4 regions of the Streptomyces sp. SLBN-31 genome follow, and region 1 is predicted to be linked to each of the others. Evidence: riboswitches for the same ligand, from Rfam matches in the RefSeq annotation. Region 1 holds a riboswitch; each other region holds the start of a gene.
What was found. A riboswitch is a leader RNA that binds a small molecule or an ion and turns the genes downstream of it on or off. The one in region 1 is predicted to bind cyclic di-AMP.
Positions count from the first base shown of each region.

Region 2: linked by a shared signal. The riboswitch ahead of FBY22_RS45380 (C40 family peptidase) and the one ahead of FBY22_RS39895 (M23 family metallopeptidase) in region 1 are both predicted to bind cyclic di-AMP.
Region 3: linked by a shared signal. The riboswitch ahead of FBY22_RS00120 (transglycosylase SLT domain-containing protein) and the one ahead of FBY22_RS39895 (M23 family metallopeptidase) in region 1 are both predicted to bind cyclic di-AMP.
Region 4: linked by a shared signal. The riboswitch ahead of FBY22_RS01120 (NlpC/P60 family protein) and the one ahead of FBY22_RS39895 (M23 family metallopeptidase) in region 1 are both predicted to bind cyclic di-AMP.

Region 1 is NZ_VFNC01000003.1:511,837-519,365, reverse strand. Features, by position in the region: gene ribA (GTP cyclohydrolase II) at 1-549, opposite strand, end outside; gene FBY22_RS39910 (MarR family winged helix-turn-helix transcriptional regulator) at 697-1,227, opposite strand; gene FBY22_RS39905 (dihydrofolate reductase family protein) at 1,342-2,475, shown strand; tRNA gene FBY22_RS39900 (tRNA-Met) at 2,553-2,626, shown strand; cyclic di-AMP (ydaO/yuaA leader) riboswitch at 3,110-3,267, shown strand; gene FBY22_RS39895 (M23 family metallopeptidase) at 3,279-4,298, shown strand; gene FBY22_RS39890 (aldo/keto reductase) at 4,397-5,341, shown strand; gene FBY22_RS39885 (PrsW family intramembrane metalloprotease) at 5,387-6,733, opposite strand; gene trmB (tRNA (guanosine(46)-N7)-methyltransferase TrmB) at 6,797-7,529, opposite strand, start outside.
Region 2 is NZ_VFNC01000002.1:1,261,281-1,268,809, forward strand. Features, by position in the region: gene FBY22_RS25745 (AAA family ATPase) at 1-2,135, opposite strand, end outside; gene FBY22_RS25750 (LysR family substrate-binding domain-containing protein) at 2,491-3,237, opposite strand; gene FBY22_RS25755 (DUF5997 family protein) at 3,296-3,703, shown strand; cyclic di-AMP (ydaO/yuaA leader) riboswitch at 3,908-4,082, shown strand; gene FBY22_RS45380 (C40 family peptidase) at 4,091-5,989, shown strand; gene FBY22_RS25770 (VOC family protein) at 6,187-6,612, shown strand; gene FBY22_RS25775 (RNA polymerase sigma-70 factor) at 6,620-7,529, opposite strand, start outside.
Region 3 is NZ_VFNC01000001.1:22,357-29,885, reverse strand. Features, by position in the region: gene FBY22_RS00130 (CHRD domain-containing protein) at 1-353, opposite strand, end outside; gene FBY22_RS00125 (polyprenyl synthetase family protein) at 522-1,532, opposite strand; cyclic di-AMP (ydaO/yuaA leader) riboswitch at 2,153-2,331, shown strand; gene FBY22_RS00120 (transglycosylase SLT domain-containing protein) at 2,337-2,819, shown strand; gene FBY22_RS00115 (HAD family hydrolase) at 2,848-3,660, opposite strand; gene FBY22_RS00110 (FAD-dependent oxidoreductase) at 3,837-5,039, opposite strand; gene FBY22_RS00105 (ATP-grasp domain-containing protein) at 5,105-6,352, opposite strand; gene fahA (fumarylacetoacetase) at 6,593-7,529, shown strand, end outside.
Region 4 is NZ_VFNC01000001.1:223,498-231,026, reverse strand. Features, by position in the region: gene FBY22_RS01130 (M23 family metallopeptidase) at 1-237, shown strand, start outside; gene pcrA (DNA helicase PcrA) at 296-2,779, opposite strand; cyclic di-AMP (ydaO/yuaA leader) riboswitch at 3,022-3,192, shown strand; gene FBY22_RS01120 (NlpC/P60 family protein) at 3,201-4,367, shown strand; gene FBY22_RS01115 (hypothetical protein) at 4,426-4,779, opposite strand; gene FBY22_RS01110 (C40 family peptidase) at 5,189-6,262, shown strand; gene FBY22_RS01105 (response regulator transcription factor) at 6,266-6,985, opposite strand; gene FBY22_RS01100 (ATP-binding protein) at 6,982-7,529, opposite strand, start outside.

The sequences.
Region 1 (7,529 bases):
GGTGAAGACGCCGGTCGGGACCCGGTCGTGGACCGTGATGCCCAGGTCGCGCAACTGCCCTGCCTTGTCGGGGTTGTTGGACAGCAGGTCCAGTTCGGTGACGCCGAGCGAGCGCAGCATCTGGGCGGCGGCCGTGTAGTCGCGGGCGTCCTCGGGCAGGCCCAGGGCGGCGTTCGCCTCGTAGGTGTCGAGGCCCTGGTCCTGCAGGGCGTACGCGTCGAGCTTGTTGTAGAGGCCGATGCCACGGCCCTCCTGGCGGAGGTAGAGCAGGACGCCGCCACGGGCCGCGATGCGCTCCACCGCCTCCCGCAGCTGCGGACCGCAGTCGCAGCGGGCGGAGCCGAAGACGTCGCCGGTCAGGCACTCGGAGTGCAGGCGGACCAGCGGGACGGTGCCGGGGACGGGGTCGCCGAGGACGACGGCGACGTGTTCCTGGCCGTCGACCAGGCCGTGGAAGGTGACGAGTTCGGCGTCGACGCTGTAGCCGTCGTCGAAGCGCAGCGGTACCCGGACGCGGGAGCGCGGCGTGGCGGCGGGGAAGTCGGGCATGGGGGTTCTCCTGTGTCCGGGTGCAGGACCGTGCGGAGTGCTGCTTCAGATTTGAAGCAGATCCACGGCTGGAACCCTACCCGTGCTTTAAATTTGAAGCAACAGATTTGCGACCCGGCTCACGCGGGGAAGTTCACGAGAGTGTCCTCACGACGAGCCCGAGCCCGAGCACGGCGACGACCGCCGCCGCCACGGCACCTCGTCGGAGGTCGGCCGCGGCGTCTCCGCGCCCTCCAGCGCGCGCACGATCGCGGAGCTGATCTCCTCCAGCCGCTCCACCTGCTCCTCGGAGAGATGGTCGAACACCGCCGCCCGTACGGTCTCCACATGCCCCGGCGCCGTGCGCTCCAGAACCGCCATCCCCTCGTCGGTGAGGGCCGCGAAGCTGCTCCGCTTGTCCCACTGGCAGTCCTCGCGCCGGATCAGCCCGTCCTTCTCCAGTCGCGTCACGGCGTATGTCAGCCTGCTGCGCGTGATCTTCGACTTCTCGGCGAGATCGGTCATCCGCAGCTTGCGTTCCGGCGCCTCGGAGAGGTTGGCCAGGATGGAGTAGTAGAGATGGGGCATGCCGGCGTCCTGCTGGAGCTGGCGGTCGATCGCGTCCTCCAGGAGGTGCGTCGCCGCGATGTACGCGCGCCAGGCGCGCTGCTCCTTGCCGGTGAGCCAGCGAGTCGTCATACGACCAGTGTAGGTTTGTTTCAAACTTTAACCAAGAGTCCCCTTTGCCAAGCATCCTCTTTGCCAAGCGCCCCCTTACCCAGCATCCCCGGCCTCCGAGAGCGAGCACGCCCGATGCCGTACCCCCACGTCCTGCTGTCCGCCGCCGTCTCCCTCGACGGCTACCTCGACGACACCGGCCCCGAGCGGCTGCTGCTCTCGTCCCCGGCAGACTTCGACCGGGTGGACGAGGTACGGGCGTCCGTGGACGCCATCCTGGTCGGCGCCGGCACGATCCGCGCCGACAACCCGCGCCTGCTGGTCAACTCACCCGAGCGGCGCGCCGCCCGCACGGCCGAGGGGAAGCCGGAGTACCCCCTCAAGGTCACCGTCAGCGGCTCCGGTGACCTCGACCCGACGGCGAAGTTCTGGCACACCGGCGGCGAGAAGGTGCTCTACACGACCGACGAGGGCGCACACCGGGCCGTCGCCCTCGGCCTCGCCGACGTCGTCGTCCCCCTGGGCCCCGGCCTCGACTGGCGCCGCCTCCTGGAGCACCTGCACGACGTACGAGGCGTCGAGCGCCTGATGGTCGAGGGCGGCGGCACCATCCACACGCAGCTGCTGCTCCAGGGGCTCGCGGACGAGCTGCAGCTGGTGCTGGCCCCGGTGTTCGTCGGCGACGAGAAGGCGCCCCGGCTCTTCGGGCCGGGCGGCTACCAGGGCGGCCGGCTCAGACTGGTGGAGAGCCGCCGTATCGAGGACGTGGTGCTGATGCGCTACGAGCCCACCGCACCCGGCACGGGCCCGGTCCCGTCCGCCGCCGACCACCACTGGCTGCGGCTGGCCTGCGCGCTGGCGGCCCAGTGCCCGCCCTCACGGACGGCCTTCAGCGTCGGGGCGCTCGTCGTCTCCGCCGACGGCACGGAACTCGCCCGCGGCCATTCGCGCGAGGCCGGCGACCCCACGGTGCACGCCGAGGAGGCGGCGCTCGCGAAGATCGATCCGGCCGATCCGCGGCTGGCGGACGCGACCGTCTACAGCAGCCTGGAGCCCTGCGCGCGGCGCGCGTCCCGGCCGAAGCCGTGTTCCCGGCTGATCCTGGAGGCCGGGGTACGGCGGGTGGTGACCGCCTGGCGCGAGCCGGACACCTTCGTCGAGGAGGCCGACGGGAACGGACTGCTGGCGGCGGCCGGGGTGGACGTCGTCCTGCTGGAGGAGCACGAGGCAGCGGCCAAGGCGCCGAACACCCATCTGCTGGGCGGCTGAGAACCCCAGGCGAAGGGGCCGGATCGAAACCCTGGTGCTGGGCGTCCCGCGGATGGCGTACACTGGAGTCACAACGACGCGGGGTGGAGCAGCTCGGTAGCTCGCTGGGCTCATAACCCAGAGGTCGCAGGTTCAAATCCTGTCCCCGCTACTGAAGGCCGAGGGCCGGAATCCGGAAACGGGTTCCGGCCCTCGGTGTTTCCCCCCATCGCCCTCACGGCTCGCCCGCCGTCCCCGCCCCGCTCTACTCGCGCGGGGGCACGATCCTCGCCAGTGGATCCGCGGCGAGTCTGGAGGGCCGTCTCTTCGCCGATCCCGCCGGGCTGATCGCCACCCTCGCCCGGGAGGTGCACCGGCACACCGGGGACGGCGCGACGGACGACATGGCGATGCTCGCCGTACGACGTCACGCCAGGTGATGGGATGGCCGCCCTCCGCATAACAACTGACGGACCGTCAGTGGTCGTGAAGATCCTGAGAAGGGGTCAACTCGCCCGTTTTTCGCCGGTCATGGACCTGTACGTCCAGCCCGGAAACGTTAATGATCAAGCCGAACTGCTTGGAATCCACACCCCGGGTCTATTAACGTACGATAACGCAGCGCGGTCGTCCCAGCCGTCACAAGAGGCGGCTCCGTGCTCACGCGCCGAATCCCGCAAGGGAACCGGGGAACCACCACCCTGGGGTGAATCGCGCGGATGCCACCGTGGACCCACGGCCGGTATACGCGCGTAGGAGACCTTCCTGCTCCGAACCCGTCAGCTAACCCGGTAGGCGAGAAGGAAGGAAAGGAGCACGCCCACGTGGCGTCCAACCCGCCTGCCCCGGCAGCGCCGTTCGTGCCGAGCACCGAGCCCTTCGGCTTCGCCCCCCGCACCGACGAGGGCCAGTGGGAGGAGTGGAATCCCACCGCGGAGTCCGTACGCCCGGTACGGGGCAAGCACCGCGTGGCCAAGCAGCGCGGCGGCGGGCTGGCCCGCAGCTCCACGGTTCTCGGCGTCGGCGTCATAGCCGCCGTCGGTGCGGGCGGCATGGCCAGCGCCAACACCGGCAAGCCCCCGGTCTCCATCTCGATGCCCGACCTGGCCTCCGTGAGCCATGTGTTCGGCGATGACGAGGCCCCGAAGGGTTCCGCCACGGCGCTCAGCAGCGTCGGCGTGACCACCGAGGACACCGCGCAGGGCGCCAGGGACGCGGGCGAGGCGCTGCGCGACCGGATCATGGCCCAGGCCGAGGCACAGCAGGTCCAGGTCGACAGCAAGGCCCAGGCGGTCACCGAGGCGTCCTTCGCCAAGCAGGTCGACGCCGCCGCGGCCAAGGCGGAGCAGGACGCCGCCGCCAAGGCCGCCGACGCCAAGCAGAAGGCCGAGGCCGAGGCCAAGAAGAAGGAAGAGCAGGCGCGGCTGGCCGAGCTGGCCAAGCAGTTCAAACTGCCGGTCGGGTCGTACACGATCACCGGCACCTTCGGCCAGGCCGGCTCCATGTGGTCCTCCGGCTACCACACGGGTCTCGACTTCGCCGCCCCCACGGGCACGCTCATCAAGGCCATCCACAGCGGCACCATCACCGAGGCCGGCTGGGCCGGATCGTACGGCTACCGCACGATCCTCACCCTCGACGACGGCACCGAGCTGTGGTTCTGCCACCAGTCGTCGATCAGCGTCAAGGTCGGCCAGAAGGTCGCCACCGGTGACGTCATCGGCCGCGTCGGCGCCACCGGCAACGTGACCGGCCCGCACCTGCACCTCGAGGTCCACCCGGACGGCCAGGCCACCGGGATCGACCCGATGACGTGGCTGCGCGGCAAGGGCCTCAACCCCTGACGGTCCGCACGTCCCCGGAACGGCTGCCTCCGATTGTTTACGGGAAGTTTGCGGCCGTTCCGGAAGACCGCTCTGCGGGGTCTTCGTTGACGTAGGACATGACTTCTCTTCGCAAGCTCGGCAACTCCGGCCTCGAGGTCTTCCCGCTCTCCCTCGGCGGCAACGTCTTCGGCTGGACGGCCGACGAGGCCACCTCCTTCGCCGTCCTGGACGCCTACACGGCGGTGGGCGGCAACTTCGTCGACACCGCCGACTCCTACTCCGCCTGGGTCGAGGGCAACAGCGGCGGCGAGTCCGAGACGATCATCGGCAGGTGGATGGCGGCGCGCGGCAACCGCGACGACGTCGTGGTCGCGACGAAGGTCAGCCAGCACCCCGAGTTCCCGGGCCTGTCGGCCGCCAACATCAAGGCCGCCGCGGAGGCCTCGCTGCGCCGCCTCGGCACCGACCGCATCGACCTCTACTACACCCACTTCGACAAGACGGAGACGCCCGTCGAGGAGATCATCGGCGCGCTGGACGAGCTGGTGCGGGCGGGCAAGGTGCGGGCGATCGCCGCGTCCAACATCTCCGCCGAGCGCCTCGCCGAGTCCCTGGAGTTCTCCGACCGAGAGGGCCTGGCCAAGTACGTCGCCCTCCAGCCGCACTACAACCTGGTCTCCCGCGACACCTACGAGGGTCCCCTGCGGGACCTCGCCTCCCGCCAGGGCCTGGCCACCGTCCCGTACTACGCCCTGGCCTCCGGCTTCCTCACCGGCAAGTACCGGCCCGGTACGACGGTCGAGGGCGCGCGGGCCGCGGGCGCCGGAAAGCACCTGCGGACCGAGCGCGGCCGGAAGGTGCTGGCGGCCCTGGACGAGGTCGCCGAGGCGCACGGCGCACCCGTCGCCACGGTCGCCCTGGCCTGGCTCGCGGCCCAACCGACGGTGGCCGCCCCGATCGCCTCGGCCCGCACCCCGGAACAGCTCCCGGCCCTGCTGGACGTGGCGAACCTGACCCTGACGGACGCGGAGATCACCCGCCTGACGGAGGCATCGGCCTGACCGGGCCGCCGGGGCGGGCCGGCGGTGCCGTGTCCTTCGCGCCTTCTACGACTGGTACGGGTTGTACGCGGGATACGGCCCTGCCGGGTACCCGGGGTGGCCGTACGCGCCGTACGTCCCGGGCATCGGCCACGGCGGTGCCATCACCGGCACCGGCGGGGCCGTCGCCCGCGCCGCGTACCCCAGCGCCGGTCCCGCGATCTCCCGCCGGTTCCACAGCTCGGCCAGCAACTCCCGCTCCCGTACGGAGAAGTCGGCGCCCGCCCGCCCCCGGCGCCCCCGGTGCCGCAGGAACGCCAGCGACGTGGCGTACGCCTCGTACTGCAGGACCGTCCGCGCGGCCGGCTTGCCGAAGTGGTGGGCGGCGTAGTCGCGGGCCAGCCGCCGCGCCCGCATCGAGCCCAGCGCGAACGGCTCGGCCGGCGTCAGCCAGCCCGCGGCGGCGTACGCGGGCAGTTCCTCGCGGACGGTGCGCAGCTCACGCTGCCGCGTCCAGATGACCAGCCAGGTCAGCAGTCCGAACGCGGGCACCATGAAGACGGCGTACACGGCGAAGAACCCGAACTCGCCGAACGTGGACGAGCCGTTCCACATGGCGTGCATGCCCATCGCGAGCAGCAGGCCGCACAGCGGGACCAGGACGCGCCGGGCGTGCTGCCGGTCGGCCGCCGTCGCGGCGAGGCCGAAGCCGATGCCGGTCAGGACGGTGAAGAGGGGGTGCGCGAACGGCGACATGATGACGCGTACGAAGAACGTCGCCGCCGTCACGGAGGCGATGCCCCGGTCGCCGGTGAGCTGGTCGGTGCCGAAGGCGGTGCCCAGGTAGAGGATGTTCTCGGTGAACGCGAAGCCGGTCGCGGTGATGCCGGCTATCACCACCCCGTCGACGATGCCCGTGAAGTCCCGTCTGCGGAAGAGGAAGACGAGCAGGACGGCGGCGGCCTTGGCGGACTCCTCGACGACCGGCGCTATCACGGTCGCGCCGAGGGTGTCGGCGCTCGACGGGTCCGCGGTCGCCGTCGCTATCCATCTGGTCGCGAAACTGTTGGCGACGATCGCTATCAGCGCCGCCGCGCAAGCCCCCCAGGCGAAGGAGAACAGCAGGTTCCGCCAGGGGCCGGGGGCGACCCGGTCGAGCCACCGGAAGGCGGCTATGAGCAGCGGTACGGGCAGTACGGCGAGGCCCAGCCCGACCAGGAATCCCTCGGTGCCGGTCTGTTGGCGCACCAGGGCGAGGATGACGAGCCCGGAGAGCGCGAGCAGCGTGCTGAGCGCCCCGTAGCGCACCCCCCTGCGCTGCCACCAGTGCGCGTGCCCGAGCGCCCTGCCCGCCGGACCACCGGGGTGCGGCGGCTGCGGCGGGTATGTCGGGTACGGGGGAAAGGTGGCCACGGCATTGACCCTAACGAGCGAAGGCGCCGCCCGCGATGGCGTATCGCGTTGACCGCGGGAGCCTCAGGCGTCTGTGGGGAGCTGGTTGTGGTGCTGTACGCGACGGAAGAGCAGGTCGTTCACGACATGTCCCTTGTCCAGTCCCTGGCCCTCGAACCGGGTCAGCGGCCGGAAGTCCGGACGGGGCGAGAAACCGCCGTCGGACCGCGTGTTCTCGAATTCCGGATGCGCGGTGAGGACTTCGAGCATCTGTTCGGCGTACGGCTCCCAGTCCGTCGCGCAGTGCACGATCCCGCCCGGTCTGATCCGGGTGGCGACGAGGTCGAGGAACTCCGGCTGGATCAGCCGCCGCTTGTGGTGGCGCTTCTTCGGCCAGGGGTCGGGGAAGTACACGCGCAGCCCGTCCAGCGCGTCGGGCGTGAGCATCTCGCGCAGCAGGATGATGGCGTCGCCGTTGCCGACCCGGACGTTGGACAGTCCGTTCTGGTCGGCGAGGTTGAGCAGGTTGCCCTGGCCGGGGGTGTGCACGTCGACGGCGAGGATGTTCGTGCCTGGATCGGCGGAGGCCATCTGCGCGGTGGCCTCTCCCATCCCGAAGCCGATCTCCAGGACGACGGGGTTGTCGTTGCCGAAGAGCTCCGCGAGGTCGATGACACGCTGTCCGTCGATGTCCAGCCCCCACTTGGGCCACAGCCGCTGCAGCGCGTCCGCCTGCCCCGCGGTCACCCGGCTGCGCCGCGGCTGGAAGCTCCGGATCCGCCGCTCGAAGTGCGAACCGGCGGGGTCGGCCCTGGGC
Region 2 (7,529 bases), on a different contig from region 1:
TGGGCCGGTACCGGATGACCGGCCTTGGTGAGCCAGTAGCCGAGTTCGGCGCCGTAGGGGATGCCGGGCAGGTGACGGGCCTGGGCGTGGACCGGGGCCGCGGCCGCCACCACGGCGTCCGTGTCGCCGCGCAGCCAGGCCGCCTCCGCCTGGGCGGCCGCCACCGGGCCGGTGCGCTGGAGCTCCCTGGTCCGTACGGCGATGTCCCGGGCCTCGGCGAGGAGCTCGCCGGCTCCGGGCCTGCCGGACCGGACGCGTACCCGCGCCAGTACGGTCAGGGCGGGGCAGCGGGCCGGCGGGAAGTCGTGGATGCCGAACTCGGCGTGCCGTTCGGCGTCCTCCCAGTCGGCGGCGGCCAGGCGGCGCAGGGCCAGTTCGACGTGGAGGTAGGTGAGGAAGCCGAGGTGCTCGGCGCGGTCGGCCAGGTCCAGGGCCGGCGGCAGGAAGCGGTCGGCGTCCGCGTACTGCAGGTTGTCCAGGAGGGTCCAGATCAGGTTGGCGTAGGCGCGGCAGGCGTGCTCGACCTCGCCGGCACCGAGGGCGACCTCCAGGCTCTCCTCGAGCTGCTTGCGCCCTTCGGGGTCGCCGCCCCGCCAGCGGGCCGTGCCGAGGTTGTTGAGGGCGTGCGAGAGGATCGCCGAGTCGTCGGCCTTGCGGGCCAGGACGATGGCGCGTTCGGCGTGTTCGACGGCCTCGGGGTAGCGGTCGGACAGCATGCGCAGCTGGGCGATGTTGCTGACGGCCAGGGCGAGCAGCCGGTCGTCGCCCGCGTGTTCCAGGACGGTGACGGCCTCACGGGCGGCGGCCTGGGCCTGGTCGGCGTCGCCGGCCCACCAGTGGATGCGGGAGAGCCAGCGCAGGTCGGAGCCGAGGGCGAGGATGTCGCCGAGTGAGCGGCGCAGGGCGACCGCCTCGCGCTCGGCGGTGACGGCGGCGGCCGTGTCGGCGACGGTGTAGCTCTCCACGGCGTGGCGTTCGAGCAGGTCGGCGAGTTCGGCCGGGCCGTAGCGGTGGCGCTGGCGCAGGACGAGCCCGAGCTGGGCCGCGGCCTCGCGGTGGGCGCCGGCGTCGGCGGCGTCCCGGGCGGCGTCGGGGCCGTGGCGGGCGATGGCGTCCAGGTCGCCGGCCCGCGCCGCGTGGTGGACGATGCGGGCGGCGTCGGCGCCGGGCCGGGCGACGAGCGCGGCGAGGACGTGGCGGTCGAGCTCGATGCGCCGGGCGGCGGGCACGGAGTCGGCGACGGCCCGCCGGATCAGCTCGTGCCGGAAGGCGATCCGTTCCGGGGTGACGGTGAGCAGCCCGCGCTGCTCGGCCTCGGCGAGGACCGCCATGCCGTCGGCGACCAGCGCGTCGACCAGTCGGCGTTCGACGGCCGAGGGGACGACGGCGAGCTGTTCCAGGGCGTCCACGGTGGCCGGCGGCAGCCCGCGCAGCCGCGCGAGCACGGCGTCGACGACCGTGGGCGGCACTCCCCCGGTGCCGCCGGCCGCCAGGACCTCGGTGACGAAGAAGGGGTTGCCGGAGGTCACCTGGTACACCTGCTCCGGGTCGAGCCGGCCGGCCGCGCTGAGCTCGGTCACGGCGCCCAGGGAGAGCCGGGCCAGGGGCAGGCGGTGCACGCGGGGGGCGCGGGAGACCTGGCCGAGGAGGTGACGCAGGGGGTGGCCGCTGTGCAGTTCGTCGTCGCGGTAGGTCAGGACGAGCAGGGCGGGCAGCCGGTCCATGCGCCGGACGAGGAAGCGCAGGGCGTCCAGGGAGGCCTCGTCGGCCCAGTGCACGTCCTCGACGACGAGTACCGCAGGATGCGGAGTCACGGCGAGCTCGGCGTGCAGGGACTCGTAGACGCGGTGCCGATCGGCGCCGTCCGTGACGGCTCGGGCGAGCTCGGCGCCGACGCTGCCGACCAGGTCGCGGAAGGGCCCGAGCGGGCGCCGGGTGGTGAGGTCGTCGCACTGGCCGACCAGTACCCGCGCCTGCCCGGACAACCGCTCGGGCAGGGCTCCGACCAGGCTCGACTTGCCGATTCCCGCCTCGCCGAAGACAAGCGCCACCGAACCGGCGCCGTCCGCCGCCTGTCGTGCGGCCGAGGCCAGCAGCTCCAGCTCGGGCTCACGCTCGAGGATCCCCCGGTCCACTCACCGATTGTGCCACCGGGGAGGGTGCCAGGTCTTGGCGAGCGGTCGGGCGGTCCTGCCCGGGCCGGGCGACGGACGGCAGCTCGTGAACACGGTCGAGGGGGCGCACTTCGCCGCCCGAGCGGGGGAGGCACCCGGCCGAGCCGTCCGGCGGTGTGCCGGTCTTCCGGGCCGCTCCCGTCCGCGGGCGCCGGGCCGCGGCTCGGGCGCGGGCGCCGGGCCGCGGCTCGGGCGCGGGCGCCGGGCCGCGGCTCGGGCGCGGGGCCGGAGCGGCGTGCCGCGCGGGCGGCGACGCCGCGGCCGTGGTCCGAGCCGCGGCTCAGCCACCGCTCATGCCGGCCGCGTGCCGCGCGGCCTAGGAGCGGCGGCGGGGCTTTCCCCGCTTGGGGGTCTTCGACGTGCCCGCCCTCGGGCTGCGGGTCTGCGTCTTCGCCGCCGCGGGCTTGCGGCGGGGCGCCGGCTTGTCCACGGGCTTCTGCTCCGGCTGCGGCTTGCGGCCGCGGGAGCTGTTGACCGTACGGCCGCGGACGATGCCGATGAAGTCCTCCACCAGCTCGGTGGTGGCGTCCTCCGGCCAGGACAGGGCCACACTCGACTGCGGCGCGTCGGTCACCGGACGGTAGGTGAGGTCCTTGCGGTGGTGGAGACGGGCCAGGGACTGGGGCACCACCAGCAGGCCGACCCCCGCCGCGACCAGCTCCACGGCGTCCTCGGTCGTCGCCGGGCGCTCGAAGGCGGGCTCGCCGGGCGGGGCGTCCCAGTCGAGGACGTCGTCGAGGGGGTGGAAGACCACCTCGTCGGCCAGGTCGGCGAGGGTGATCTCCTCCGCGGCCGTGATCACGTGGTCCTTGGGCACGACGGCCACGGTCGTCTCGGTGTAGAGGGGGATGGCGCTGAAGTGCGTCCGGTCCACCGGGAGCCGCACCAGCCCCGCGTCGGCCTCGCCGGCCCGCAGCACGTCCGGGGCCTCGGCGGCCGCCACGGGCCGGAGGGCCAGCGGGATGCCGGGCAGGCGCTCGTTCCAGATCCGCACCCACTTGGCGGGCGTCGTCCCCGGGACGTACGCGAGCCGGAACGTCTGGGATGCCTCCGTGCCTGTCACCCCGCCAGGTTACCGGCCGTGGTCGGAGGCGTCGTACGCGCTCGATACCCTGGACCTCATGAGTTCGCACCAGACCGCCCAGACGATGAAGCCCGCCACCGCTGCGAAGAAGCTGGGTGTGTACCTCGAGGCCACCCCCGCAGAGTTCCGTGAGGGTGTCGTCTCGCGCGCCCAGCTCGACGAGCTCCAGGCGAATCCGCCCGAGTGGCTGCGCGAGCTGCGGGCCAACGGCCCGCACCCCCGTCCGGTGGTCGCGGCGAAGCTGGGCGTCTCCATCTCGGGTCTCGCGCGCGGCGGGGTCACCGAGGCCCTCACCACCGAGGAGATCGAGGCCCTGAAGCAGGAGCAGCCCGAGTGGCTGGTCAAGGAGCGCGCGACGCAGTCGGAGGTCCGCAAGGAGGGCGCGCGGATCAAGAAGCGCGACGCCGAGCGGGCGGCGGGCGAGGATCAGGCTCCGCGTTCCTGACGCCCTGCGGACGGAGGAGCGTTCGGTGACTTTCCGTCACCGGATGCGCGCCCTCCGTCCATCGTCGAGGTATCTGACGGTGTGTCACGACGAAGGTCACAAAAGCGTATCGGACATTCCGGCCGTCAACCTTCACACGAGCCGCACAAGTTGGCTAGCTTGGCCTCAGGCCGCTCGTGTCACTCCGGCGAACCCCGCCGGGAAGAGCGGCCTCCGCCGAATCCGGTGCGCCCTCGTGGCGGCCGGAACCGGGGACCCAACCGATTCATGGGGTGAATCGGCCCAACTGCGCTTCGGGGCAAGGGCCGTAGGGCATGCCTTCCGGAATTGACCGCCCGAACCCGACAGCTAACTCGGTAGGCGGAGTACGGAAGGAGTACGGCCCCCATGGCGCCGGAACGATCGTCGCGTGCCGGAGGCTTCGGCCTCCCCGGTGTGCGCAACTCCGCCCTCGCGACGGCCGCCCTCACCTCGGTGGCCCTGTTCTCGCAGACGGCCGACGCCTCGCCCCAGCCGGGCGACGAAGCACCCAGCCGGGAAGACGTCCAGCAGCGCGTGAGCAGCCTGTACGACCGTGCCGAGGACGACACCGGGCAGATCAACCTGACCCGCGTGCAGAACGCGCGCGGCACCGGCGAGCGTGGCGGTCAGCCGCGCAGGGGCTCGGACCCCGACCTGGACAACGTCACCCGGCAGTGGTTCGACATGGCACGGGCGTCCATCGGGCCGACCGTCCCGGCGATCCTCCCGTCCGACCGCACCCCGGCCAGGCGGCCCGCCGCCGGCCGGCCCGCGCGTCCGGTGGAGGCTCGTGCGCCTCGTGAGCTGCAGGCCCCCGCCCGGGCCGTACCCGAGCTGCCCGCCGCCGGGCCGCGGCGCCCGGTGGCCGAACTGCCCGCCGGCCCGACGGCGGCGCTCCCCGCGGTGCCCCAGCCCCGCCAGGAAGCGGCCGCCCCGGCTCCGGCGGAGTCGAGGCAGACCTCGCTGCGCAGGTCAAAGCAGGAGAGCCAGCGCAAGGTCGCTGCGGCCAGCGACCTGCTGTACCGGCACGTGGCCCGACAGACCTCCGCCCCGCGTCCCGCCGTCGCCCCGCAGCCGGACCGGAGCACCTGGCAGGCGGCCCCGCAGGGCGCCGCCCCCGCGGTGATCGAGGCCACGCCCGCGCAGCCCAGCTGGGCGGCCCAGGTCCAGCAGGCGGACACGGCACGCACGATGAACGACTCCGCACCGGCCCAGCCCGACTGGACGCCCCAACCCCAGCAGCCCGCCACCACAGGCACGAGCACCGCGGCCGCTCCGGCACAGCCGGGTTGGGACACGGGCGCACAGCAACTCGTCGCCCAGACGATGACCCCGTCCGCCCCCGCGCAACCCGGCTGGGACACCGGCGCACAGCAACTCATCGCGCAGACCATGACCCCGTCCGCCCCCGCGCAACCCGGCTGGGACACCGGCGCACAGCAACTCATCGCCCAGACGATGACCCCGTCCGCCCCCGCGCAACCCGGCTGGGACACCGGCGCACAGCAACTCATCGCCCAGACGATGTCCCCCTCCGCGCCGGCCCAGCCGAGCTGGGCGATGCCCGCCCAGCAGACGGCCACCGCGGGCACGAGCGCTGCAGCAGCCCCGGCACAGCCGGGCTGGGACACGGGCGCACAGCAACTCGTCGCCCAGACGATGACGCCGGCCGCTCCGGCACAGCCCGGCTGGGACACCGGCGCACAGCAGATCATCGCTGCGGCGGCGCCGCAGGCGGACTGGCGGGATCCGGTTGCGCAGGAGCAGGCTCGGCGGAGGGCCGACGAGGCTCGGCGGCTGCGGGAGCCGTCGGTTCTGGACACCGGCGTGCCGGTGGTCGAGGACTGGCGGGCACCGCAACCGACCGTCCTGGAGACGGGCGTACCGGCCGTCGAGACGTCCACCGGCACGAAGGCCGACCGCGCCGTGGAGTTCGCCCGCGCGCAGATCGGCAGGCCGTGCCTGTGGGGTGCCGTCGGCCCGGAGTCGTACGACAACGCGGGGCTCACCCAGGCCGCCTGGAAGGCCGCCGGTGTCGCGCTGCCTCGCAGCACGCACGAGCAGTCGAGCGCCGGCACGGTGATCCCCCTCGCCGAGAGCCGCCCCGGTGACCTGATCTTCTTCCACGACAACTTCAGCCATGTGGGTCTCTACACGGGCAACGGTCTGATGATCCACGCCCCCGGTCCGGGCTCCGTCATCCGCGAGGAGTCGATCCACAACGCCGGGGAGGCGGCGATCCGTATCGCGGTGCGACCGGCCTGACGCGACGACACCGGTGAGCCGGGGGCGGGCCGCCGGCTCGCGTCCCTGACGTACGGTCCGCAAGCGCATCGAGAAGACCTACCGCAAACTGGGCACACGCGACCGAGTCAGCACGGTCCTGCGTGCCCGGCGTCTCGGCCCGGTGCCCGCACCGTCCGCACGGCGGTAGGGGTGCCGTCAGACCTCCGGAGCCCGTCATGAAGCCGAACCGTTCCATCCCCGCCGCGACGGTCATCCCCGTCCTGATCTACCCGGACGTGCGCGCGGCGGTCGACTGGCTGGGCGCGGCCTTCGGCTTCGTCGAGCGGGTACGCATCGGCGAGGACCACCGTGCCCAACTCGCCTACGGCGACGGGGCGGTGATCGTCGGCGACGTCCGCAAGGACCGTCGGCCGCCCCGCCCCGGCGAGGTCACCCACTCGGTCACCGTCCGTGTGGCCGACGCCCGGGGCCACTGCGAGCGGGCCCGGGAGCACGGCGCGCGCATCCTCATGGAGCCGACCGACTTCGAGTACGGCGAGCGCCAGTACACGGCCGAGGATCCCGCCGGTCACCAGTGGACGTTCTCGCAGACGCTCGCGGACGTCGCTCCGGAGGAGTGGGGCGGGACGTCGGTCGGCTGACCCGCGCTCAGCCGGCCCGGCCGGTCGCGAGCCGGCGCGCCCGCTCCGCCTCCCGCCTGAGCGCCCACGCGTCCGCGACCGTTCCCAGGTGCCCCAGCTTGTCGGGGTTGATCACCGAGCGGATCGTCCGGACCCGTCCGTCGAGGACGTCGAGCGCCATGACGCTGACCACCCTGCCGTCCCGGTCCCGGAAGAGCGCGCCCGGCCGGCCGTTGACCTGCCGCCGCTCCAGTACCACACCGACGCTGCCGATCTGCGGCGCGAACTCGGCGAGGACGCGGGCCACGTGCTCGGCGCCGATGACCGCGTTGGCCAGCTGCGGCGCCTTGCCGCCGCCGTCGCCCGCCATGTGCACGTCGGCGGCGAGGAGTTCGCGCAGCGCGTCGACGTCGCCCTCGCGGAAGGCGTCGAAGAACCGCCCGGCGAGCTCCTCGCGCTCCTTGCGGCCGGCCTCGAACCGGGGCAGTCCGGCGTCCATGTGCCGACGGGCCCGTACGGCGAGCTGGCGGCACGCCGCCTGGGAGCGGCCCACGGCCGAGGCGATGTCCGGGAAGCCGAACCCGAAGACCTCCCGCAGCACGAAGACGGCCCGCTCCAGCGGCGTCAGCCGTTCCAGCAGCAACAGGGCGGCCATGGACAGCGAGTCGGACAGTTCGGCGGAGCGCTCCGGGTCCTCGTAGGGGTCGGCGAGCAGCGGCTCGGGGAACCAGGCGCCGGCGTACTCCTCCCGCCGTACCCGGGCCGAACGCAGGACGTCGACGCAGATCCGGGTGACCACGGCCGAGAGGTAGGCCTTGATGGAGGTGGGCCGGGTCGGGGCGGCCTGCCAGCGCAGCCAGGCCTCCTGGAGCGCGTCCTCCGCCTCGCTCACGCTGCCGAGCATGCGGTAGGCGATCGAGAACAGCAGCGGCCGCAGC
Region 3 (7,529 bases), on a different contig from region 1:
AATTCGATCTTCACGTCCCCGTTGGTGCCCTTGGCGCCCTGGTGGATGTGGAGCGCGGTCGGCCTGCCGGTGCCGCGCCAGGTGACGGCGACGGACACCCGGTCACCGTCGATCTCGATGAACTCGAGAGCGGCGCCGTCCTTGTCCCCCACGGCCGGGCCGCCCGGTACGGGCACCTCGTTGGCGCCGCGCAGACTGGTGGCGAGGAGGGTCACCCCCGTGCCGGTGCCGTCGTCGCCTCCGGCGGCGGAGGCGGGGGTCGCCCCGGCGGCGACGCCACCGAGGGCGGCCACCGTGACAGCGGTCGTGATCAGGCTCTTGCCGCGCTTCGACAACGTCGCGTGAACGCGCATGATTCTGTTTTCTCCCCGCAGACCGGCCGGCACCGCCTGCGCCGGCCTTCTGGCCATGCGTACGGCGGGAGTGCAGGCGGGGCTCAGCCCACCCATATGACGTACGTCACACCGAATGGCCCCGATGACGGGGCCAGCGGGAGGAGATCAGCTCACTCCGGGAGGGAATCAACCCGCCCGGTGCACCACGGCGTCGCACATCTCCATGAGCGCCACCTTGGCGTCGCACTCCTTCAGCGGAGCCAGCGCCGACCGGGCGTCCTCCGCGTACCGCACGGTGTCCCGGCGCGCCTGCTCCAGCGCGGGGTGCGCCCGCAGCCCGGCCAGCGCCCGGGCGTGCCGGTCGTCGTCGCTCAGGTCGGAGTCCAGCAGCTCGCACAGCGCGAGGTCCTCGGCCAGCCCGAGCCGCTTCGCCCGCTCGCGCAGCCGCAGCACAGGCAGCGTCGGGATGCCCTCCCGCAGGTCCGTGCCGGGGGTCTTGCCCGACTCGTGCGAGTCGGAGGCGATGTCCAGGACGTCGTCGGCGAGCTGGAAGGCGACGCCCAGCCGCTCCCCGTACTGGGTCAGCACGTCGACGACCGTCTCGTCGGCACCCGACATCATCGCGCCGAACCGGCACGACACGGCCACCAGCGACCCCGTCTTGCCGCTGAGCACGTCCAGGTAGTGCTCGACCGGGTCCCGGCCGTCCTGCGGCCCCGCCGTCTCCAGGATCTGCCCGGTGACCAGCCGCTCGAACGCCTCGGCCTGCACCCGCACCGCCTCCGGACCGAGGTCGGCCAGGATGTGGGAGGCGCGCGCGAACAGGAAGTCGCCGGTCAGGACCGCCACCGAGTTGCCCCAGCGGGTGTTCGCGCTGTCGACCCCGCGGCGCACGGCCGCCTCGTCCATGACGTCGTCGTGGTAGAGGGTCGCGAGGTGGGTCAGCTCCACCACCACGGCCGACGGCACCACGCCGGGCGCGTACGGGTCGCCGAACTGGGCGGCGAGCATCACCAGCAGGGGACGGAAGCGCTTTCCACCAGCCCTCACCAGGTGCTGGGCGGCCTCCGTGATGAAGGGGACCTCACTCTTGGTGGCTTCGAGCAGGCCCTCCTCGACGGCCACCAATCCGGCCTGGACATCGGCTTCCAGAGCCTGGTCCCGCACGCTCAGCCCGAACGGCCCGACGACGGTCACGAGGGGTCTCCTGTCTGCTGGTGTCTACTGGCTGGTTACGCGGTTTGTCGATAGGTCGCTGCCATCACTCAAGTCAGCGTATCCGGTCGCCTTTCGATCACCCATGCCGCCCGCCCGTCCAGCAGGGGCGGTATGGGATCACGCCCGGTATGTTTCTGATCACCTCATAACAATGCATTTTTCCTGACTTGCCCCGCGAGTGCACTGCCCTTCCGGCACGCCCGGCCGGACGGCATGGACATGGCGGCCACCCGGGGCCGGTGCGCGACCCGCGCGACACACGCACCGGAGCCATCCGGAGCGAGAGGGAACCCGGAGCGAGCAGCTTCCCATCAGCCGCCCATTGACTATGAGTTGGGCTCATTGCCCGATTTGACGCGCTTGTCGACACCCGTGACTTGGCTCACGCGACGCCAAGATCCACATTCCGGGCGAATTCGGCCGATCCGCCTTCCCGGAAAAGCCAGTTGAAGCTTGGCAAGCGCAAAGGATCAAGCACCCCAAAGCCCCCACACCGAGGTCAAGCGGCCCGATGTGTGACTCCGCCACTTGTTCCGGACATGTGCTCTCGCATACGTTCCCGCCGTGCCGGGCGGACGCCTAATCCTGCCGCCGCCCGTTCTCCACCATCGACCAACTCACACGCACGGCAGGAGCGGGGGAACCAGGTAAGCCGCCGGACGGGCGTCCAAGGACGCCCTCACCGGCTTGGGGTGAAGTCGTGCCGCCGTAGGGCGGCGCGGCCGGGCAACTCCCGCCCGAACCCGACAGCTCACCTCGCAGGCGACGGAGAGGAAACCCGCCATGCCCGCAACCGCTCGCCACCGCCTCACCAAGCGCTCCCGCCTGGTCCGCAAGCTCGCCGTCGTCGGAACGGGCGCCGCCGTGCTCGCCCTTCCGGTCATCGGCGCGACCAGCGCCTCCGCGGCGACCGACAGCGTCGTCACCGCGTCCTCGCTCGGCTACAGCAACAACCTCGACGGCTGGATCCGGGCGTCCCTGCAGGTCATGGCCCAGCACGGCATCCCCGGCACCTACGACGGCATCTACCGCAACGTCATCCGCGAGTCCTCGGGCAACCCCTACGCCATCAACAACTGGGACTCCAACGCCCTGGCCGGCACCCCCTCCAAGGGCCTGCTGCAGGTGATCGACCCGACGTTCGCCGCCTACCACGTCGCGGGCACGTCGTACGACCCCTACGACCCGGTCGCCAACATCACCGCCGCCTGCAACTACGCGTACCAGCGCTACGGCTCCATCGACAACGTCTACGGCGCCTACTAGGCCGGCACAGCCGAAGGTCCGTCAGGGCCTAGGCCTGCGCGAACAACCGCTCGAGGACGACGGCGATGCCGTCGTCCTCGTTCGACAGGGTGACCTCGTCGGCCACCGCCTTCAGTTCGGGATGGGCGTTGGCCATGGCGATGCCCCGGGCGGCCCAGTCGAACATCGGGATGTCGTTGGGCATGTCCCCGAACGCGAGGGTCTGCCGCGGTCCCAGGCCGAGGTGTTCGGCGGCCAGCGCCAGGCCCGTCGCCTTGGTGATGCCGCATGGCTGGAGTTCGACGGTCCCGGGCCCCGACATGGTGACGGTGGCCAGGGAACCGACCACCGACCGCGCCGTCGCCGCCAACTCGTCGTCGGACAGGTCGGGATGGCGCAGCAGCACCTTGCTGATCGGCTCGCACCACAGGTCGTCGCGCCGGCCGACGCGTACGGCGGGCAGGGTCGGGTGCGGCATCAGGTACCCGGGCTCGATGAGCGTGAGCCCGTCGACGCCGTCCTGGTCGACGGCCGCGTACACCTCGCCCACCTCGGCCTCGATCTTGCCGAGGGCCGTCTCGGCCAGCTCCCGGTCCAGCGTGACGGACCACAGCAGACGGTCCGCGCCGACGTCGTACACCTGCGCGCCCTGCCCGCACACCGCGAGCCCCGTGCTGCCCAGGTCGTCCAGGAGCGGCCGCACCCTGGGGGCGGGGCGGCCGGTCACCACGAGGTGCCGGGCGCCGGACTCCGCCACGCGCGCGAGGGCGGCGAGAGACCGGTCGGAGAGCGTGTCGTCGCCTCGCAGAAGGGTGCCGTCCAGGTCGGTGGCGATGAGTGCATATGCGGTGGGTGCGGCCATGATCAGAGAATACGGACAGGACGCACCGCCGACTCATCTCGAACCGGACGACCGCCCCGTTCACCGGCGTCACACCGTCAACTCCCGTACCGGCCCCGGATTTTGATCACCTCCCGTGACCGTGGGCCATGGGGCCCGGCCAGCGCCGGACCCCTTCGACCGTGTCCGTCACGCTCTCAACCGTGCGCCGCCGCAAGGTGCTTGGCGAGCCGCGGCGAGGCGAACTCCGTACCGCACACGAACCGCATCACCGGCCCGTACGAGGCCGCGGCCGGCAGGCCGGTGAAGTACAGGCCCGGTACCGAGGACACGTATCCGGCGCCCAGCCTGGGCGCGCCGCGGCTGACGGCGAGACGGGTGCGCAGTTCGTGGCCGAGGAAGTCCATGGCCGCGATGTCCACCCGGTAGCCGGTCGCCGCGATGACGTGGTCGGCGGCCAGCGTGTCCGTCCGGCCGTCGAGCGTGCGGACCGTCAGCACCGGGCCGCCACCGTCCGCCTCCGTGCGCACGATCTGCTCGACCTCGCTGACCTGCACCTTGCCCTCGAAGCGGTCGCGCAGCCACCAGGCTCCGAGCGGGCCGAGGACGCTGCGGACCAGGTAGTGGCGGGTCCGGGCGGGCAGATAGCGGTAGGGCTGCGGGTAGTAGCTGAACGCCCACAGGGACCAGGCGCGGCCGAAGGGCGACTCGGGGCGCAGCCTCGGCTGCTTCCAGGGCGGTGCGCCGAAGTCGACCTTGCCGCGCCCGCGGGAGACCACCCGTACCTGCGCGCCCGCCTCGGCCGCCAGCGCCGCCGTCTCCAGCGCGGACTGGCCCGCGCCGACGACGATCAGGTCCTTGCCGGAGTAGCGCGTGAGGTCGTGGTGCTGTGAACTGTGGGAGACCGGGCCGGTGGGGGCCGGGCCGTCCGCGGCGGCCGTGGCGAGTTCCGCAGGCAGGTAGGACAGGCCGGACAGCCCGGTCGCCACGACGACCGCGCGGGCGGTGAACAACTCGCCCGAGTCCAGCTTCAGTTCGAAGCCGCCTCCGTCGCGCCGGTCCACCGAGACCACCCGCACCCGCTCCAGCTCGGGCACCAGCTTCTGCTGGAACCACTCGCCGTAGGCGATGAAGGTCTCGACGGGGATGATGTCCTCGTCCGTCACCAGCCGCCTGATGCCGGCGGCCTCGCAGTAGTCGGCAAGGGTGTGGCCCTGCTGCGGGGCGTCGAAGCTGGAGGCGGCCGGCGTCGACTTCAGGAGCATTCCGGCGGGCATGTGGTCGCGCCAGCTGACCATGGGCTCGCCGAACACGCGCACCGGGATGCCCCGGGCGCGCAGATGGGCGGCGGTCGACAGGCCGAAGGGCCCGGCGCCGATGACTGCAACCGGTTGAGTCACGAAGTCCCTCCCCAGGACGTTCACTTTCGTCACTTCGTGTCCGGTTCGGACAGCCGGCGCGCTGGCTAGCTGCTCGAACTGGTGGTGCCGCCGCGGCGGTTGGTCCGCCACAGCTGATACAGGTGCTTCGCGCCCGGCCGCACGAAGCGCGCGAGCATCGTGAGGAACGGCAGCGGGTCGTCACCCGCGAGCCAGGCCAGCTCCGTCCCGCTCGCGCGCGCCGGTGCGTGCGGCGTCGTGTAGCCGCTGCGGCGGTAGGCGAGCAGGGCGGGCAGGTCGATGTTCTCCACGATGTACCGGTGGCCGGCCCGCTGTTCCCCCTCCGGGACGGGGCGTCCGGTCAGATCGAGGTGCATGGCGCGTACGACGTCCACCGCCGACTCGTTCTCGAAGAGCCGGAACTGGGCGCCCATGCGGGGGTTGAAGTCGAGGAGCTTGTACTGTCCGTCGCGCCGGTCGAAGCGCAGGTCGAGGTCGATGACGCCGCTGAAGCCGATCTCTTTGATGAAACGCGCGGCGATGTCGGCGAGTTCCGGGTTGTCGACGACGTACGCGTTCGCCGTCATGCCCGCGTGCGGGGGCCAGGAGCGGACCTTCACACCCGTGAACATGGCGAGCGGTGTGGAGTTCCGGTCGAAGTAGGCGTGCACGATCCAGTCCTCGGCGTCCTCCCTGGGCAGGTACTCCTGCAGGATCACGCCGGGGCGCTGGCCCCAGTCGCGGGCCAGGCGCAGCAGGCCCTCCCGGGTGGCGATCCTCGTCGTGCCGTTGACCGCCGGCCGGGTGCGCCGCAGGAACGCCTCGCGGTTCTTGGCCACCACCGGGAAGCGGGCCTTCTCGGCGAAGGCGACGATGTCGTCGTAGGACTGCGGGAACGCGGTCGTCGGGCTCGCGATGCCGTGTTCCACGCACAGTTCGTGCAGGCCCTGTTTGCTGGCGAGACGGCGTGGCAGGGCCGGGTCCACGCGCGGGAAGAGGAAGCGGCCCGCGAGCACGTCCTGGTGTTCCGCGATCAGGACGGCGGCCTCCTCGTCGGTGGGGAGGAGGACGGCGGGGCGGCCGATGCGGCGCCCGATCCGCAGCAGGCCTTCGACCAGGTGGGCGGGGTCCTCCGTGCCGGTGGTCGGCCAGACGAAGGACTTCTTCAGATAGCGTGAGGAGGCGGCGGGCGTGTAGGGGTCCTCGGTGATCGCGTACATGGGCACGCCGAGGCGCCCCAGGCTGCGGATCGCGCCCACTCCGCCGTGGTGCAGCGGGTAGTCGCCGAACTTGACGATCAGGCCCGGCACGGCGCGGTCGGCCTCGAAAGGCACACTGCTCGTGCTCCTGGCCACGGGTCCCCCCACGTGTCCCCCCTACGGACCGGACCCACCCCGTCCGTGTCCCCCAAAGGACGCTAAGCCGGAATTGGGGGCTCCGACAAGGCCAATTCGGACATTGCAAACTCTTTAGACACTGCCCAGGGCGGGCGACTCGGCCGTAACGTGTGGCGCGACCGCACGTCGGTGTGCGGTTCTTGGCTCGTGACACAGGTGAGAGTGAGGCAGCACCCCATGCCCCCCTTCGATGTCCCCGAGGGCGACCCCTTCGGCCCGCACAACCTCCCCTACGGCGTGTTCTCGCTCGCGGCCGACGGCGAGCGGACCGTCGGCGTCCGGCTCGGCGACCATGTCCTGGACGCGGGCGCGGCCGCCCGGGCGCTCGGCTCGCCGTACGCGCCCCTGCTCGCGCAACCGACCCTGAACGCGCTCCTGTCCGCCGGGCGCACCACCTGGTCGGACGTACGCCGTGCGCTGACGGCGTGGGTGACGGTGCACCGGGAGACGATCGCCGAGCACTTCCACCCGCTGTCGTCGGTGACGCTCCACCTCCCCTTCGAGGTCGCGGACTACGTCGACTTCTACTCCTCGGAGCACCACGCGCGGAACGTCGGCCAGATCTTCCGCCCGGACGCGGCGGACTCACTGACGCCGAACTGGAAGCACCTGCCGATCGGGTACCACGGACGGTCGGGGACGGTGGTCGTCTCGGGCACCGATGTCGTGCGGCCCTCCGGCCAGCGGAAGGCTCCGGGGGACGCCGAGCCGGTCTTCGGGCCGTCGGTCCGCCTCGACATCGAGGCGGAGGTGGGCTTCGTGGTGGGCGTGCCCTCCGCCATGGGAACGTCCGTTGGACTCACGGAGTTCCCCGAGCACGTCTTCGGGCTGTGCCTGCTCAACGACTGGTCGGCGCGGGACATCCAGGCCTGGGAGTACGTCCCCCTCGGCCCGTTCCTCGGCAAGTCGTTCGCCACGTCGGTGTCGGCGTGGGTCACGCCCCTTGACGCGCTCGACCACGCGCGCGTGGCACCGCCGGAGCGCACGCACGCGCTGCTGCCGTACCTCGACGACACCGGCTCCTCCGGTACGGCGGTGGAGCCCAGCGGATACGACCTGCGGATCTCCGTCGCCGTCAACGGGCACGTCGTCTCCGAGCCGCCCTTCTCCACCA
Region 4 (7,529 bases), on a different contig from region 1:
GCCTACGGCAACATGATGATCGTGACCGCGAAGGACGGCACGGAGACGTGGTACTGCCACCTCTCCACCTACCGCGTCGCCTCCGGTACGACGGTCAAGGCCGGCCAGCCGATCGCGTACTCCGGCAACTCGGGCAACTCGACCGGCCCGCACCTGCACTTCGAGGTGCACCCGGCGGGCGGTTCGGCCATAGACCCGCTGCCGTGGCTGCGCAGCCACGGTCTCAACCCGACGTAGGCGTACCCGACCGCCGTACGAGCCCCCGCTCCTGAGAAGCAGCGGGGGCCGTTTCGCGTCAGAGCTTCTCGACCGGCGCGTACCGCAGCAGCAGCCGCTTGGGCTTGGCGTCGCCGAAGTCGATCGTCGCCTCCGCGTTCCCGCCGGTGCCCTTGACCGCGACGACCGTGCCGAGCCCGAACTGGTCGTGGGTGACCCGGTCGCCGACGGCCAGGGAGACCACCGGCTTCTCGGACGTGCGGCGCGTGGCGAAGCCCGACGCGCCCGACGCCGAGGAGCGCGAGCGGGAGGACGACAGGGAGGCGGCCACTCCGGACGCGGGGCCGGAGGACACCGGGGCCGTGGCGCCGGTGCGCTTCCAGTCGACGTGGTGGGCCGGGATCTCCTCCAGGAAGCGGGAGGGCGGGTTGTACGACGGCTGGCCCCAGGCGCTGCGCAGGGACGAGCGGGTCAGGTACAGCCGCTCACGCGCGCGCGTGATGCCGACGTACGCCAGCCGCCGCTCCTCCTCCAGCTCCTTGGCCTGGCCGAGGGCGCGCATGTGCGGGAAGACGCCGTCCTCCATGCCGGTGAGGAAGACCACCGGGAACTCCAGGCCCTTGGCTGTGTGCAGGGTCATCAGCGTGATGACTCCGGAGCCGTCCTCGTCCTCGTCCGGGATCTGGTCCGAGTCGGCGACCAGGGCCACCCGCTCCAGGAAGTCGGCGAGTCCGCCGGAGGCCTCGCCCTCCGCGGTCTCCTGCTCGAACTCCAGGGCGACGGCGGCGAGTTCCTGGAGGTTCTCGATCCGGGTCTCGTCCTGCGGATCGGTCGAGGCCTGCAACTCGGCGAGATAGCCGGTCCGTTCGAGCACCGCCTCCAGGACGGTCGCGGGGCCCGCGCCGGAGTCGACGATCGTACGGAGGTCCTCCATCAGCGTGTTGAACTTCTTGACCGCGTTGGTGGACCGTGCGGCCATGCCGTACGCCTCGTCGACGCGGCGCAGCGCCTGCGGGAAGCTGATCTTCTCGCGCTGGGAGAGAGCGTCGATCATCGCCTCGGCGCGCTCACCGATGCCGCGCTTGGGGACGTTGAGGATGCGGCGCAGCGGCACCGAGTCCTCGGGGTTGGCGAGGACGCGCAGGTAGGCCAGGACGTCCCGGACCTCCTTGCGCTCGTAGAAGCGGACGCCGCCGACGACCTTGTAGGGCAGGCCGACGCGGATGAAGACCTCTTCGAAGACACGGGACTGGGCGTTGGTGCGGTAGAAGACGGCGACGTCGCCGGCCTTCGCGTCGCCCGCGTCGGTGAGACGGTCTATCTCGTCGGCGACGAACTGCGCCTCGTCGTGCTCGGTGTCGGCGACGTAGCCGGTGATGCGGGCGCCCGCGCCGGCGTTGGTCCACAGGTTCTTCGGGCGGCGGGATTCGTTGCGCTCGATGACGGCGTTGGCCGCGGAGAGGATCGTCTGGGTGGAGCGGTAGTTCTGCTCCAGCAGGATCGTGGTCGCGTCCGGGTAGTCCTCCTCGAACTGGAGGATGTTGCGGATCGTCGCGCCGCGGAAGGCGTAGATCGACTGATCGGCGTCACCGACGACGCACAGTTCGGCGGGCGGGACGTCGTGCTCGCTCGGCGGGACGTCCTCGTCGTGGGCGCCGGTGCCCACGAGCTCGCGCACCAGCGCGTACTGCGCGTGGTTGGTGTCCTGGTACTCGTCGACCAGGACGTGCCGGAAGCGGCGGCGGTAGTGCTCGGCGACGTCCGGGAAGGCACGCAGCAGGTTGACCGTCGTCATGATCAGGTCGTCGAAGTCGAGGGCGTTCGCCTCGCGCAGCCGCGACTGGTACATGGCGTAGGCCTGGGCGAGGGTCTTCTCGAAGCCGTCGGTGGCCTGGGCGGCGAAGTCCTCCTCGTCGATCAGCTCGTTCTTCAGGTTGCTGATCTTGGCGCTGAAGGACTTCGGGGGATAGCGCTTGGGGTCGAGCTCCAGGTCCCGGCAGACCAGGGCCATCAGGCGCTTGGAGTCGGCGGCGTCGTAGATCGAGAACGAGGAGGTGAAGCCGAGCTTCTTGCTCTCGCGGCGCAGGATGCGCACGCACGCGCTGTGGAAGGTCATCACCCACATCGCGTTCGCGCGCGGGCCGACGAGCTGCTCGACACGCTCCTTCATCTCACCGGCGGCCTTGTTGGTGAAGGTGATCGCGAGGATCTGGCCGGGGTGCACGCTCCGCGAGCCCAGGAGGTGGGCGATGCGGTGGGTGAGCACACGGGTCTTGCCGGAGCCGGCGCCGGCGACGATGAGCAGGGGGGTGCCGGCGTGCACGACGGCCGCGCGCTGGTTCTCGTTCAGCCCGTCGAGGAGCGCGGCCGGGTCGATCGCCGGGCGCGGGGCGCCGTCGCGGTAGTAGGGGTCCCGGTCCGGCGGCACGTCGAACTTCCCGCCGAACAGATCGTCCGGAACCGGCTCCGGTACGTGATCGTCCTCGGGCGGCGGCGGGGGCTCCTCGTGGCCGCGGGGGGCCTGGAGGTCCGCCAGGAAGCTGTCGTCAAAGAGGCTGCTCATCGCTCTCCGAGTCTAGGGGGCCCCACTGACAGCCCGCCGCCGCCCTGAGAACATCGCCGGATCCGATACCGCCGCGCACGCTGCCACACCCTTCCGTCACGATCTGTGACCAGCGGCGGAAGGTTGACCAAAGGTCACGAAAATGTATCGGGCATATCGAACATCGTCCTTCACATGGGCCACACGAGTTGGCTACCGTTCCGCAAGGCCATACGACCCCCACCGGCGAACGTCGCCGGGCCGCGTGGCCTCCGCCGAGTCCGGGGCGCCGCCGCGCCGTCCGGAGCCGGGGACCCAACCGACCTCGGGGTGAATCGGCCCGACCCCTCACGGGGAGCGGACCGTAGGGCAACCCTTCCGAACCACCCGCCCGAACCCGACAGCTAACTCGGTAGGCGGAACATGGAAGGAGTCGCCTCCCTTGGCGTCGCACCGCAAGTCGCGCCCCGCGGGAACGCGCGTAGCAGGCATACGCACCCCCGCTCTCGCCACGGCCACCCTCACCTCCGTGGCACTGCTGTCCCAGACGGCCAACGCAGCACCCTCCACCGACGGCCGGCCCAGCATCGAGGAGGTCGAGAAGAAGGTCGACGACCTCTACCGCCAGGCCGAGTCGGCCACCGAGAAGTACAACGCGGCCAAGGAGAAGACCACCAAGCAGCGCAAGCAGGTGGACACCCTCCTCGACGACGTCGCCCAGCGCGCCCAGAAGCTCAACCAGGAGCGCGAGGAGCTCGGTTCGTTCGCGGCCGCCCAGTACCGCACCGGGGCCGCCGCACCCGACACCGCGACCTTCCTGCTCGCCGACTCCCCGCAGGACTACTTCGACCAGACCCAGCTGATGGGCCGGCTGACCTCACGTCAGAAGACCGCGGTCGACGACTACTTCGCCGAGCAGTCGGCGACGATGAAGAAGCGCGAGGAGGCCTCCCGGAGCCTGGAGACGCTCACCCGGACGCAGAGCGACCTGCAGACCGCCAAGTCCACGGTGCAGCGCAAGCTCAGCTCCGCGCGCGAACTGCTGTCGAAGCTGACGGCCGAGGAGAAGGCGCGGCTCGCGGAGATCGAGAAGCAGAAGCAGGAGGAGGCCGCCCGCAAGGCCGCGGAGCTGGCCAAGCAGCAGGCGGCCGCGCAGGCCGAGGCCGCGGCCCAGGACAGCGGCTCCACGTCCGGTTCCAGCACCGGCACCAGTACTGGAACCGGCACCGGCACCTCTGACACCTCGTACGCCACCAAGGCCGCGAAGGCGATCGCGTTCGCCCGCGCGCAGATCGGCAAGCCGTACGTCTGGGGCGCCACAGGACCCGACTCCTACGACTGCTCCGGCCTCACCCAGGCCGCCTGGAAGGCCGCCGGCGTCACGCTTCCCCGCACCACCTACGACCAGGTGAACGCCGGCACCACCGTCTCCCTCACCGACGCCCAGCCCGGCGACCTGATCTTCTTCTACGACGACATCAGCCACGTCGGCATCTACATCGGCAACGGCATGATGATCCACGCCCCGAAGCCGGGCGCGTACGTCCGCGAGGAGTCGATCTACTACGGCGGCGAGTCCATCATCCACAGCGTGGTCCGACCGGCCTGACGCACCAATGGGGCGCGCGGCCTTCGCCGTGCGCCCCCCGCACCCCCACGCGCCTACGTCAGGTCCACAGCACCGCGATGAAGATGTTCGCCGTGGTGAGCGCGCCCACCAGGGCGAACATGCTCTTGTCCACCTTCTCCTCGTCCCGCTTCACGTAGACCAGGCCGAGGATCACGATCAGCAGGGCCAGCTTCAGGCCGATCTTGACGTTGTTGACGTGGTGGTCGTCGGCCTGGTTGAGGCCGACCAGGATCGCGCCGGTGAGCAGCATGGTCAGCGCCCCGTGCAGCATGCCGGGGACGAAGCGGGCCGTGCCCTGCCCCATCGCCTTCATTTGGGTGAGGAAGCCGCCGAGCAGCGCGGCGATGCCGACGATGTGCAGGCCGACGAAGAGATGGATGAGTACGTCCATGAGGCCGGAGCTTAGACAGGGGCGCCCGGGGCACCCGACACCGGCCCTCCCCCACTTCGCCGGCCGCATATATGCGCCATAGCACCCCGCCACCCGGGGACACCCGAAAACCGTCACTTCGGTCAGCGCACCGCGTGAACCCGACGAGGCATGGCCTGGATCACGGTCGTACACGGTCACCGGCCGCCCCACTCAAGGCACTTCCGCACAATGCGTTACCGGACCGACACCGCCAGGTTTAGCGTCCTTCCCCAGGTGACCGGCTCCCCACCGCCGCCCGGGCCAGGGGCGGCAGTCGGCCACCACCGCCGAGAAGGTCCGGCGGCGGCCCGCTCCCCCTGTGCGGGCCGCCGCCGGACGCGTAAGCCGCCCCGGACGGGGTCGTCGTACGAGAGGACGTGCAGCCCAGGTGGCAGCGCATCGCAAGCCCGGTCGGCGATCATCACTGGGCGGCAGCACCGCCCGTACGGCCTTCACGATCGCCCTGGCGGGCGCCGCGACCGCGACGGCCTTCGACGGGACCGGGCACGCCGAGCCGCGGCTGACTCCGGCACAGGTCAAGGCGAAGGTGGACCGGCTCTACCAGGAGGCCGAGACCGCCACCCAGAAGTACGACGGCGCGAAGGAGAAGGCGCAGACCGCCGAGGACCGCCTGTCGACCCTGCGGGACGAGGCGGCACGCAAGACGGAAAGGCTCAACTCGGCGCGGGAAGCGCTGGGTTCGGTGGCGGCGGCGCAGTACCGGGGCGGCGGGCTGGACCCCGCGGTGCAGCTCGTCCTCTCCAGCGATCCCGACCGGTACCTGGACGGCGCCGAGTTCGTCGACCGGGTCGGCACCCGGCAGGCGGCGGCCGTCGCGGGCGTACGCGAACAGCTGCGGGAGATCCAGCAGTTGCGCGGGACCGCACGCACCGAGCTGACCTCACTGAAGGCACGGCAGGCCGAACTGGCGCGACAGAAGAAGACGATCACCGGCAAGCTGGACGCGGCACGACGGCTGCTGTCCGGCCTGTCGCCCGAGGAGCGCGCACGGCTCGGGCTGGACGGCGGCGGTACGGGCCGCGCGTCCCGGTCGGGCACGGACGGACGCGTCGGGCTCCAGGTTCCCGCCCCGGCCACGGCCCAGGCACCCGACTCCCGTGCCGCGGCCGCCGTCCAGTACGCCTACTCCAAGCTCGGCAGCCCCTACGTGTGGGGCGCCACCGGCCCGGACGCCTTCGACTGCTCGGGCCTCGTCCTGTCCGCGTACCGCTCCGCGGGCGTCTCCCTGCCCCGCACGACATACGCCCAGATCGACGCCGGCCGCCGGGTCTCGCGGTCCGAACTGCTCCCGGGCGACCTGGTGTTCTTCTACTCGGGCATCAGCCACGTCGGCATCTACATCGGCAACGGGCAGATGATCCATGCCCCGAACCCCTCGGCTCCGGTGCGGATCGCGCCGATCGACGAGATGCCCTTCGCGGGGGCGACGCGGGTGGTGTGAGCGTCAGACCAGGCGCCGGGCCGTCGCCCACCGCGTCAGCTCGTGCCGGTTCGACAGCTGCAGCTTCCGCAGGACCGCCGAGACATGGGACTCGACCGTCTTCACCGAGATGAACAGCTGCTTGGCGATCTCCTTGTACGCGTACCCGCGGGCGATCAGGCGCAGCACCTCGCGCTCGCGCTGGGTGAGCCGGTCCAAGTCCTCGTCGACCGGCGGGGCGTCGGTGGAGGCGAACGCGTCCAGGACGAAGCCGGCCAGCCGCGGGGAGAACACGGCGTCCCCCTCCTGGACCCGGAAGACGGAGTTGACGAGGTCGGTGCCGGTGATCGTCTTGGTGACGTAGCCGCGGGCGCCGCCGCGGATCACACCGATCACGTCCTCCGCCGCGTCCGACACGGACAGCGCGAGGAAGCGCACGGGCTGCTCGGCGTCGGCCATCAACGGAGCGCAGCGGCGCAGCACTTCGACCCCTCCGCCGCCCGGGAGGTGGACGTCGAGGAGGACGACCTCGGGGCGGGTCGCGGTGATGACCGTGACCGCCTGGTCGACGTCCGCGGCCTCGCCGACGACCTCGACGCCGGTCTCGTCGGTACGGCCGATCTCGGCCTGTACGCCTGTACGGAACATGCGGTGGTCGTCGACGAGGACCACGCGCACGTGCCGCTCCCCGGCACTCCCGCCGGTCGGCTCCACTGACTCGTTCGCCTCGGTCGGATCGCTCATGACGTCTTCTCCGCCCTCTCCATCTCCAGCTCGACCTCCGTGCCGCCGTCGGGCACCGCGCGCAGGCGCGCCGTGCCCCCGTTGCGCTCCATGCGGCCGATGATCGATTCTCTGACGCCCATGCGGTCGGCGGGTATCGAGTCGAGGTCGAAGCCGGGGCCGCGGTCCCGCACGGACACGAAGACCGTCTTCCCCTCCACTTCGGCGTAGACCTGCACCGCGCCTCCCTCGCCACCGTACTTGGCGGCGTTGACCATCGCCTCGCGCGCGGCCTGCATCTGCGCGGCGATCCTCTCGTCGAGCGGGCAGTCGCCGACGACGACGACCTCGATGGGGACGCCGTGCTTGTCCTCGACCTCGGCGGCGTTGCGCCGGACGGCGTCGGCGAGGCCGGCGGGTTCGTCGGCCTCGTCCTTGCCGGTGCCCTCCGGCTTGTACAGCCAGGTCCGCAGGTCGCGTTCCTGGGCGCGGGCCAGGCGGCGCACCTCGCCGGCGTTCTCCGCGTTGCGCTGGATCAGGGTCAGGGTGTGCAGCACGGAGTCGT